One region of the Halomonas hibernica genome, then DNA from elsewhere that is predicted to be linked to it. Evidence: predicted binding sites of a transcription regulator. Region 1 holds the regulator's gene; the other holds the start of a gene.

Region 1 (5,476 bases):
CATCGCTGGAAATCTTGAGCGTATGTTTTCAGGCCTTGTCGGTATCGGAAGTGATATCGATACGCGCGGCAGTATCCATACGGGCAGCTGGTTAGTGGATGCGATGACTGTCGCCGGTAGCTAAAAAAGCCGTACTACTGATCTTCGTCAAAGCGGGCGTCGAACAGCGCTTGGATTGCATCAAGCGCTTGTTCGGCATCCTCACCTTCCGCACAAATCCGCAGTTGGGTGCCGCAGGGTGCAGCTAGCATCAATAGCGACATGATGTTGGCTGCATCAGCCATTTGCTGCTGTTTATACACCTGTATGCTGGCGGAGTAGTGCTGGCTGCACTTCACCAGCTTTGTGGCGGCGCGAGCATGTAGGCCGCGCTGATTGGTCAGTGTTAAGGTTCTTTCTGGCACCCTGGGTCCTTTTTTCCGAGTGGTGTCATTAGGCGTAAGCGTTTACGTAGGGCTGGGCGTCTGCTCGGAAAATGGAGAAGCCGTCAGTGGCTCTGCCCGGGTTCCTCGTAGCGTGTATTGCAGCTCCAATTCTCGGTGACGCAACTGGACTTCGCCGATGAGCGGTGCCAGCTTTTGCGCCAGCTGCTCGGCAATATACACAGAACGGTGCTGCCCGCCGGTACAGCCAATAGCTACCGTCATATAGCTGCGCTGACTATTTTGGTAAGCAGGCAGCCAGCGCTCAAGCATTGCCTGAATATCATGGCTCATCTCTTCGACAATCGGGTAGCCGCGCAGAAACGCAATAATCGTGGCATCACGTCCTGTGTACTGGCGTAGCGTTGGGTCCCAATAAGGGTTGGGCAGGCAGCGTACATCAAAGACTAAATCTGCATCCATGGGTACGCCATGCTTGTAGCCGAACGACTCAAAGGTGAGTGTTAGCTGGTCCTTGCGCTGGTGGGCTACCTGGTCTGAAATGCGCCGACGCAGGTCGTGGACCGATAAGCGTGATGTATCAATCCGCAGGTCGGCCAAATCACGTATTTCGTTGAGCGTCTCTTCCTCTTTCTCTATTGCCTCTTCAAGCGTCATATCACTGTTGCGCGTTAACGGATGGCGTCGCCGTGTCGCAGAGTAGCGTTCAAGTAAAATACGTGAATCGGTGGTTAGATAGATAACCTGACAATCTATAGGCCGCGCGCGCAGCTCTTCAAGCAGTACGGGAAGACGCTCAAGCGCCGCTGGCAGGTTGCGGGCATCAATACTGACCGCTAGATGTGTGCGCTCACCCTCGTCACGGAGTTCGTCAACCAAAGAACCAAGCAACATGGCAGGGAGATTATCAATGGCGTAATAGCCAATATCTTCCAGCGCTTGTAAAGCGATTGACTTGCCAGAGCCAGAGCGGCCGCTAATAATCACCAGTTGCATAGTGGCTCTCTCTGATTGAACGTATAAAAGGGATAACGCATGAAAACGTGTTAGTCGTTATGGGCGATTATGGAGCGGCCTGTTCGCGAATCTTGCTCATCAGCAGGTCAAGCAAATCGCGCTGGCTGCTGGTTTTGCGTAATGCCTGGCGTGTGCTCGCATCATTCATAATGGTGGCCACTTGGCCCAAAAGCGACAAATGCGTGTCGTCAGCCTCTTCGGGAACAAGCAGCACAAAGACGAGGTCGACCGGGTCGCCATCAATAGCATCAAAATCAATAGGTTCTGATAATTTTAAAAAACCCGCAATAGGCGTAACGCAATGTGGGCTGCGCGCATGGGGGATGGCGACGCCGTTACCGATCCCCGTGCTGCCAAGGCGTTCCCGGCCGATCAGTCGGCTGAAAACTTCCTGACTATCCAGACTGGGTGTATTTTGAGCGATAAAGGTGCTGAAAAACTCCAGCACCCGCTTTTTGCTGCCCCCGGGCACGTCGTAAAGTACGCGCTCCGGGGGGAGGATGGTTTCCAACGTCATTGAATTAACGCACGCCAGCGCCTTGGGCGCGAGCTTGTGCTTTTTCCTTGTGCTTAACGAGTTGACGATCAATTTTGTCTGCTAAGGCGTCAATAGCGGCGTACATGTCGACATCTTCGGCGTCGGCATGTAGGTCGGCGCCTGCCGCATGAAGGGTGCACGCGGCATGTTGGCGCTCCTTCTCAATAGATAAGGTGACTTGTACCGTGGTGATGTGGTCGTAATGACGTTCGATGCGTTCAAGCTTTTCATTAACGTAGTCACGCAAGGCGTCAGTCAGTTCTACATGATGACCCGTGATATTTACTTGCATTGACGTGCTCCTTATCCATCGGACTGAATTTCGATTGTAACCCTTTTTACGGTGTTGCAAAGCCCCTGTCGCGAGTTTTGCCATTTCTCTTGTAACGACTAACGCAAACGACGACGTTCACTTGATGAGGGAATGCCCAGCGACTCACGATATTTCGCCACCGTACGGCGTGCCACTGTGATGCCGCCATCTCCCAGTAATGTCACCAAACGACTGTCCGAAAGAGGTTTGCCGGGAGGCTCATCTTGAATCAACTTTTTAAGCCGGGCGCGAATCGCGGTGCTTGAGTGGCTGTCTGCGCCATCCTGCCCGCTAATTTGGCTTGAGAAAAAGTACTTAAGTTCGAAGACGCCCCGTGGGGTATGGATATATTTTTGTGTGGTGACCCGAGAAATGGTTGATTCGTGCATCTCAACCGCCTCGGCAATATCGGCAAGAATCAACGGCTTCATCGCTTCTTCACCGTGCTCTAAAAAACCGATTTGGCGAGTGATAATCTCGCGTCCTACGCGTAGAAGCGTGTCGTTGCGGCTGGACAGGCTTTTGATTAGCCAGCGCGCTTCTTGCAAGTGCTCTTTTAAAAACTGGTTATCCTGACTCTTGTCTGCACGCTTGATTAAGCTGGCGTAGTCGGGCTGGATGCGCAGCCGGGGCAGGGCTTCAGGGTTAAGCTCCAGGTGCCAGCCTTCATGATCATGACGTACAACCAGGTCGGGCGTGATGTAGCTATCGTCGGTGGCGCCATAAGCACTGCCTGGGCGTGGGTCCAGGCTTCGGATCAGACCGATCACATCGTCTAGCTGCTCATCGTCCAGGCTTAGGCGGCGCTTTAATAGGCGCATGTCATTTTTGCCCAGCGCTTCTAGAAACTGACGAACCAATCGGCGCGCGGGAACCAGTAGGGGCGTGTCGTCGGGGAGCGTTGCTAGCTGAAGCATCAAACATTCACGCAAGTCACGGGCGAAGACGCCCGTTGGCTCGAACTGCTGTAAGCGCATCAGAATGGTCTCCAACTCTCGCTGGCTGAGACCTTCGATGCTCTGAGCACGTAACCCATCGCGGATATCGTTGAGCGGCTGCGTCAGGTAGCCATTGGCATCCAGTGCATCAATCAGGCTTTCGGCGATTAGCTGCTCACGAGCCGTAAAATCGGTCATCGCCAGCTGCCAAAGGAGATGCCCATGCAGGCTTTGTCCCGCGGCCTGGCGTTCAAAATCGGGGCCTTCGCTGCTGCCAGAGCTACCCATGTCCTGGTAAGTATCAGACCAGTCGCTATCGACAGAGAGTTCCTCGGGAATGCTTTCTGACCACTCCTCGCCGGGTGTTTCGACGGTCGCCTGCTCGCCGAACTCATCTTCCTGCTCCAGCATTGGGTTGGCATCCAGCGCCTGCTGAATTTCCTGACGTAGATCCAATGTCGATAGCTGTAGCAGTGCAATCGCTTGCTGCAGCTGAGGTGTCATGGTCAGCTGCGTACCGATACGCAATTGGAGAGAAGCTTTCATGACCATCTGAGAACCACTCGTTAATCGGAAAGCTTCACCCTAGTGCGAGTCATGTTGTTGTGCAAGTGCAATAAGCATGCCACTGATAAAATTTTTACTGCAGATCACTGTTTAGCGGTGAAATTAAATTTATAGGCGAAAATCAGCACCCAGGTAAACTTCCCTCACTTTTTGGTTATCAAGGATAGTCTGAGGACTACCGCCAGCAATGATATGGCCGTCACCGACAATATAGGCGATATCGCAAATATCCAGTGTTTCTCGGACGTTATGGTCAGTAATTAGCACGCCAATGTGGCGCTGTTTTAAGGCGCGAATAATGCTCTTGATTTCACCAACCGAGATGGGGTCGACACCTGCAAACGGCTCATCCAGCAAGATAAACGCGGGCTCTGTGGCCAAGGAGCGGGCAATTTCGACGCGCCGCCGCTCGCCGCCGGAAAGGCTCATGCCCAAGCTGTCACGGATGTGGGTAATATGAAAGTCGTCAAGCAGGGCCTCAAGCCGCTGCTCTCGTCCTGCCCTGTCCAGATCTTTGCGAGTTTCCAGAATCGCCATAATGTTATCCGCAACCGATAGCTTGCGAAAAATAGACGCTTCCTGGGGTAGATAGCCAATGCCGGCCATCGCGCGTTCGTGCATGGGAACGCGGGTTAAGTCTTGCTCGTCGATACGCACCGTACCCGCATCAGACTTCACCAGGCCCACAATCATATAAAATGATGTGGTTTTACCCGCGCCGTTAGGGCCAAGCAGGCCAACCACGCTGCCTTGAGCAATCTCTAGGCTAATGTCTTTAACCACGCGGCGGCGCTTATAGCTTTTTGCCAAGTGATTGGCGTAAAGAGTTTTTATGGGCGGTGCTTCCGCAATAGACATGGTTGGCTCCTATTGCGCTGGCTGAAGCGTCATACGAATACGCTGCGACTCGCTACCATTTACATCGGAGCGTGCCTGCACCACTTCGCGGTCAATGAAGTATTCCAAGCGGCCACCGGTAAACTGATCGCCCGCTTGGGTCAGTTCGGCCTGGTCAATAAGCTCTACACGCCGCTCTGCTACGTGATAAACCACGCGGCGTGCCCATCCTTCCATCGGCGCGTCCTGATCATCGAGTTGATTGCGTAGATAGGCCCGCTCACCGGTGGCAATAGCGCGAGAAAGCTCACCCGCATCGTTACGGATAATTTCAACGCGATCACCACGTAGCTGCATATTGCCTTGGCGAATATTGACATCGCCTGAATAAACGGCAGTGCCTGCACGCTGATCAAGGTCTAGCTGGTCGGCTTCTACTTCAATAGGGGCTTGGCTTGTCTGGGCCGCTGCCGATAGCGGCACCGCAAGGGCGAAAAGCGCGGTGCGAATAAAAGCGTTCATAGCGACTCCTAAGGATTTTGTGTTGCGGGGGGGTGATGGCCGCGGACGTTATCGGTTAGTCGGACCTGGCTATCATCAAGCCAAACATCCATACGTGATGCGCTCATTCGTTGAGGTGGCTGCTGAAACAGGGCGGGCGCCTCACTCCAGACATGACGCGCTACCCCATCATAATGTAATAACTCAGTATCAAGCTGCCAGCCTTCTGTAGGCGCCAGAAGCCGTGCATCACCAGACAGTGTTAGCGCTTGGGTGGCCGTGTTCAGAACGCCTTCGTTGGCGTGAGCGAGCCACTCTCGGTTATCACTATCAAACAGCGTCGCCTCGGGTTGAGTGACTTCGGCCAGGGTGCTTTGTGGTA
Region 2 (5,476 bases), on a different contig from region 1:
GGTACCCGATGGCCCGCTGACCTCACGCTTGCAGCATCTGAAAGTAGGCGATCAAATCATGGTCAGCCGTAAGCCGACCGGTACGCTGGTGTGCGACGACCTGCTGCCGGGCCGCAACCTGTATATGCTCTCGACCGGAACGGGCCTTGCACCGTTTATGAGCCTGATTCAGGACCCGGAAGTGTATGAGCGCTATGAGAAAGTCGTGCTGGTGCACGGTGTGCGTGAAGTATCTGAGCTGGCCTACGCTGATTTTATTACCAAAGAGCTGCCTGCCCACGAGTATCTGGGCGAAGATATTACCAATAAGCTGGTCTATTACCCCACGGTAACCCGTGAAGAGTTCCATACCATGGGCCGCTTAACCGACCATATCCGCAGCGGTAAAATCTTCGAGGATACCGGCCTTCCGCCGATCGACCCGCGCCAGGACCGCGCCATGATTTGTGGCAGCCCCGCGATGCTGGATGACACCAGCGCACTGCTGGATGAGCTGGGGCTGAATATCTCACCGCGTATGGGTGAGCCGGGTGATTATGTGATCGAGCGTGCGTTTGTTGAGAAGTGATGGATTGGCGAGGCGTGAAGAGTGAGGTGTGAATAGTCGAACCAGATCACTGCCCCCTCATACGTCACTCGCTGATAAAAAGCCCTGCGGAGATACTCTGCAGGGCTTTGATTCATGACTTACTACTTATCCCTCACGACTCACCCTTCACCCGCTTAAACCGCGTCTTTACCCGTTTCGCCGGTACGAATACGAATGACCTGCTCAAGCGGCATCACAAAGATTTTACCATCGCCGATTTTACCCGTGTTGGCGACTTGGGTAATCGCATCAATTACCTGCTCAACCATATCGTCATCGACAGCGACTTCCAGCTTCACTTTGGGCAGGAAATCCACCACGTACTCAGCTCCACGATAAAGCTCCGTGTGGCCCTTTTGACGACCAAACCCTTTTACTTCTGTGACAGTAATGCCCTGCACGCCGATATCGGAGAGCGATTCGCGTACGTCATCAAGCTTAAACGGCTTGATAATGGCTGAGATCAATTTCATTGCGACATCCTCTAGCTTGGTGGCCATTGTCTTGTCTATTGGGTGCGGCGAAAGCCAGCCACCTCTGGTGCTAAGCATACACCGCTACAGGCGGAGAATAAAAAGGCCTTCCCCGAAAGGAAGGCCATAAAGGAGCACGCCAGCTCACTTGCTTAGTATTATGCTTATTTCTTAACGCTAAACTCAGGGTAGGCTTCAAGACCACATTCCGCGATATCCACGCCTTCATACTCTTCTTCTTCGCTCACCCGGATGCCCATTATGGCTTTCAGCACCAGCCAGACCACCAGGCTTGTCAGAAACACCCAACCGAAGATACCCGCAATACCAATAATTTGAGCACTGAAGGACGCGCCATCATTGGTGATAGGCACCGCCAACACGCCCCAAATACCCGCCACGCCGTGAACAGAAATAGCACCGACCGGATCATCCAGCTTGAGCTTATCAAGCGATACAATCGCTACGACCACAATGGCACCGCCCACCGCACCGATAATGGTGGCACCTAATGCCGTTGGCGAGAGCGGGTCAGCGGTAATCGCCACAAGGCCTGCCAGCGCACCGTTAAGCGCCATGGTCAGGTCCGCTTTACGGAACCACAGTTTGGCCAAGACCAGCGCGGCAATCACACCGCCAGCAGCGGCCGCATTGGTATTGGCAAACACCTGGGCGACGTTGTTGGCCGACTCGATATCCGAGACTTTTAGCTCAGAGCCACCGTTGAAACCGAACCAACCCATCCACAAAATGAACGTACCCAGCGTTGCCAGCGGCATGTTGGCACCGGGAATGGCATGGATAGCGCCATCTTTACCGTACTTGCCTTTACGCGGCCCCAAAATCAGCACGCCCGCCAGAGCAGCGGCAGCGCCTGCCATGTGAACAATACCCGAACCGGCATAATCCGAGTAACCCACGCTGCTCAGCCATCCGCCACCCCAGGTCCAGTAGCCAGAAACCGGATAGATAAAGGCGGTCATGACCACAGCGAAGGCCAAAAAGGCCCATAGCTTCATGCGCTCAGCGACCGCACCGGAAACAATCGACATGGCAGTAGCCACAAAGACAACCTGAAAGAAGTAATCAGCGCGCATGGAGTAGTACGGCGCATCTTCGCCACCCGCCAGCACTGAATCGACGCTGTTCTCAGTACCCAGCAGAAAGCCCAGGCTTGGCAAGAAGCCGCCTTCGCCGCTGGAGTACATGAGGTGATACCCCACCAGCAGATACATGGTGCAGGCAATCGCAAACAGCGCGATGTTTTTCGTCAGAATTTCGGCGGTGTTTTTAGCGCGCACCATGCCCGCTTCAAGCATAGAGAAGCCCGCGGCCATCCACATGACCAATACGCCGCACATCAAGAAGTAAAACGTGTCGAGCGCGTAGCTCAGATCAGCCAGTTCGTTCATTTGTTAGTTCCCCGTTGAACTACGAAGTAGCCCGGTAAGCCCCTGTTTAAACGGCATCAACGCCGCGTTCACCGGTACGAATTCGGATAACATCGTCGAGCGGCGTGACGAATACTTTGCCATCGCCGATTTTTCCACTGTTAGCGGCATTACAAATGGCATCCATCACGCTTTCCAGGCGCGCATCGTCAACCGCTACTTCTACTTTTACCTTGGGCAGAAAATCGACCACGTACTCAGCACCCCGGTAGAGCTCGGTATGCCCTTTCTGACGCCCAAAACCTTTTACCTCTGTCACGGTAATGCCCTGCACGCCGTTGTCGGCCAGTGCTTCGCGGACATCGTCAAGTTTGAATGGCTTAATGATGGCGGTGATGAGTTTCATCCCATATCTCTCCTGCTGGATAAGTCCTGCTAGATAGCTAGCGGCATTGCCGCTGAAAATGGCGATGCTCTACTAATGCGCATACCGTGCCATTAGCTAATTTCTTATTAATTTTTAGTGACTTAACAAAACATAAGGCGCTTTTACGCACACCCTAAGATCGCGAAAGGCGTAGGGCGCAACCGATTGCACCAAAAAAGAACCGACGCGAACGGTTGGCGCACCATGACTGGGCAACGAGATAAACGAATAAATGCACCAATGCCATACGCAATACATGCGTACTGGCGGCGGGTTGCGTATCCTTAAAATAGTGCCCACTTTTAAAGCATCATTATTTAAGGAGAGAACCATGACGCCCCAGGATCGTATTAGCCGTTTGGCACAACAGATTGGCGACCGCTTACAAAATGCGTCACAAGCGCCGGAAGATATTCAGAAAGGCGTTCAACAGGTGGTTCGTGGTGCCTTTGATCGGCTGGAGCTCGTATCGCGGGAAGACTTCGATATCCTGATGGACGTTCTACAGCGCACGCGTTCACGGGTAGAAGCCCTGGAGAGGCAAGTAGCGCAGTTGGAAGCTACGATGGAAGCGAGTCAGCCTGAGAAGCACCTACCAGTCGCCACTAAGGCCACTGAAAGCGCTCAGCCCAACGCCGATACGGATGCGCCCGCTGCCCCAAAACCGGCTGCCAGCAGCACACTGAACGACGATAAGAAAAGCGATACGTAAGCACAGTGCTGGTAACGCCTGCCGCCACCAAAATGAGAACACCTATCATTGCGTTTTAATCTACTGATGGTAGGATCACGATGATTTACGCGTTCTCTGGATAACCCACGAACCGCTCCTCTTTCCAAGCGTCGCTCTTTTGGGCGGCGTTTTCTCGCTGGGTTGATCACTGGATTACCAAGCCGCAGGGTCCTTATTGATGCCAACCTTGACGTCGTTAACGCCATCGACACTTAGCCAACTGGGCCAAACGTTCGGCATTGACTACCTGTATGCCGGGGAGGGAATTGACGACCCCATTGCCCAAGGCAACGTCAGTGATTTGCCGCTCTCTTCTGCGCTGCATCTCACCCTGTCCGACCTTGCTGTTCGTCAACGCTATGTCTCCCGCTCTACGCAAACAGTGCCCTGGTTTCTAAGTATTGTTTTGGAAGGCTGGATTGACATCGCCCAAGGCCAGAAGCGGCTGACTATAGGCGCGGGGCAGGGGCTTTGCGCGCACTTTACCCCGCAGGCGCCGTTGATCGTTGAACAACCGGCACAGCCACGGCTGCGTACTCTCAATATTGCGGTACTGGCCACTATTCCTAATGCGTTGCCTAGCGCTCAAGCGCCTCAGCTGCATGCCTGGGCGCCACCTTCCACACTCTTTGCTCAGCTACGCGCCACCTGCGAAGCGCCACTGGACGACTGGCGGCATTCATTAGTCTGGCAGGGGCTTGCCCTCCAGCTTCTTGGGCACGGCTTACCCGCGCCGCCTGCCAGAGAGGGTAAACCTGCACGAGGCATCAAAGCCCGCGAACGCGAACAGCTTGCTCAATTACATGCCGAGCTGCGCAATAACCCAATGACCGATTACTGCCTGAGCGGCCTGGCTCGTCGTGCGGCGATGAGCTCCAGCAGCTTGCGCCAGAAATTTAGTGCACTTTACGGCTGCTCAATTTTTGATCACTTACGCCACTGTCGGCTTCAACAAGCCTACAGCCACTTGGAAAAAGGCTATAGTGTTCAACAGACAGCCCATGCCTGTGGCTATCGCCATGCCACCAATTTTACGACGGCTTTCAAACGCCACTTCGGTGTTGCGCCAACAGAAGTGAGCAGCAGGGCCAAAACACATTAAGCGCATCATCAACACTGGCATAACGCATAGCTGATTTGGCATATTGCATAGCTCAACAGGTTCTTAAAAGGCAATAATTCTCATTATTACAAACGGTAGAGAATTATTGTCATGCTTATGCTCCCGCACCGCTTTTCCTATCGCTACCTTGCACTGTCCATTGCCTTGGCAGGCGGCTCGGTATCTGCCGCCTACGCCCAAACATCACCGGATGCTGCTCATCAATTAACGACAGTTACGGTCACTGCTCAGCAGGCTGCCACCAAGGTAGAAACACCCTTTATCGAGACGCCGCAAAGTGTGTCAACCATTACCCAGAAGCAGATGGAAGAGCGTGGCGTAACGACCGTCCAGCGCGCAACCGACTACACGCCAGGCGTTTACTCCAACCAGGTGGGCGCTTCAAACCGCTTCGACTATTTAGTGTTGCGCGGTTTTTCCGATGGCAGCTTAAGCAATACGTTTCTGGATGGCCTGAAAGTGATGGGCGATGCCAACTCCCACAGTTCGATGCGTATCGACCCCTGGTTTTTGGAAAGCATCGAAGTCGTTCGCGGACCGGCCTCCGTGCTCTATGGCCGCGCCTCTCCGGGCGGCATGGTAGCGCTGAACAGCAAGCGTCCTGAGTTTGAGCAAGGCGGCGAGCTGCGCTTGCGAGTGGGCAACAACAATCAACGCAGCGCTGCGTTTGATCTCACCGGGCCGATTGGTGAGCAACAGCGGGTGGCTTTCCGCCTGACCGGTATTGCCAGCGGTGCGGA

The links. The regulator sigma-54, encoded in region 1, starts transcription at its own class of promoters, with help from an activator protein. The targets are predictions, from matches to a motif close to TGGCACNNNNNTTGCTNT.
Region 2: FKN99_RS05075 (P-II family nitrogen regulator) is a predicted target of sigma-54. The motif match lies at 2,934-2,951, and genes of this name have one in related genera.

What each region holds. Positions count from the first base shown of each region.
Region 1 is NZ_VIFN01000001.1:404,185-409,660, forward strand. It holds gene pmbA (metalloprotease PmbA) at 1-124, shown strand, start outside; gene FKN99_RS01865 (HPr family phosphocarrier protein) at 135-404, opposite strand; gene rapZ (RNase adapter RapZ) at 447-1,379, opposite strand; gene FKN99_RS01875 (PTS sugar transporter subunit IIA) at 1,447-1,917, opposite strand; gene hpf (ribosome hibernation-promoting factor, HPF/YfiA family) at 1,922-2,230, opposite strand; gene FKN99_RS01885 (RNA polymerase factor sigma-54) at 2,329-3,741, opposite strand; gene lptB (LPS export ABC transporter ATP-binding protein) at 3,865-4,614, opposite strand; gene lptA (lipopolysaccharide transport periplasmic protein LptA) at 4,624-5,115, opposite strand; gene lptC (LPS export ABC transporter periplasmic protein LptC) at 5,124-5,476, opposite strand, start outside.
Region 2 is NZ_VIFN01000002.1:155,576-161,051, reverse strand. It holds gene FKN99_RS05090 (ferredoxin--NADP reductase) at 1-568, shown strand, start outside; gene glnK (P-II family nitrogen regulator) at 724-1,062, opposite strand; gene FKN99_RS05080 (ammonium transporter) at 1,227-2,474, opposite strand; gene FKN99_RS05075 (P-II family nitrogen regulator) at 2,521-2,859, opposite strand; gene FKN99_RS05070 (accessory factor UbiK family protein) at 3,212-3,592, shown strand; gene FKN99_RS05065 (helix-turn-helix transcriptional regulator) at 3,792-4,715, shown strand; gene FKN99_RS05060 (TonB-dependent siderophore receptor) at 4,827-5,476, shown strand, end outside.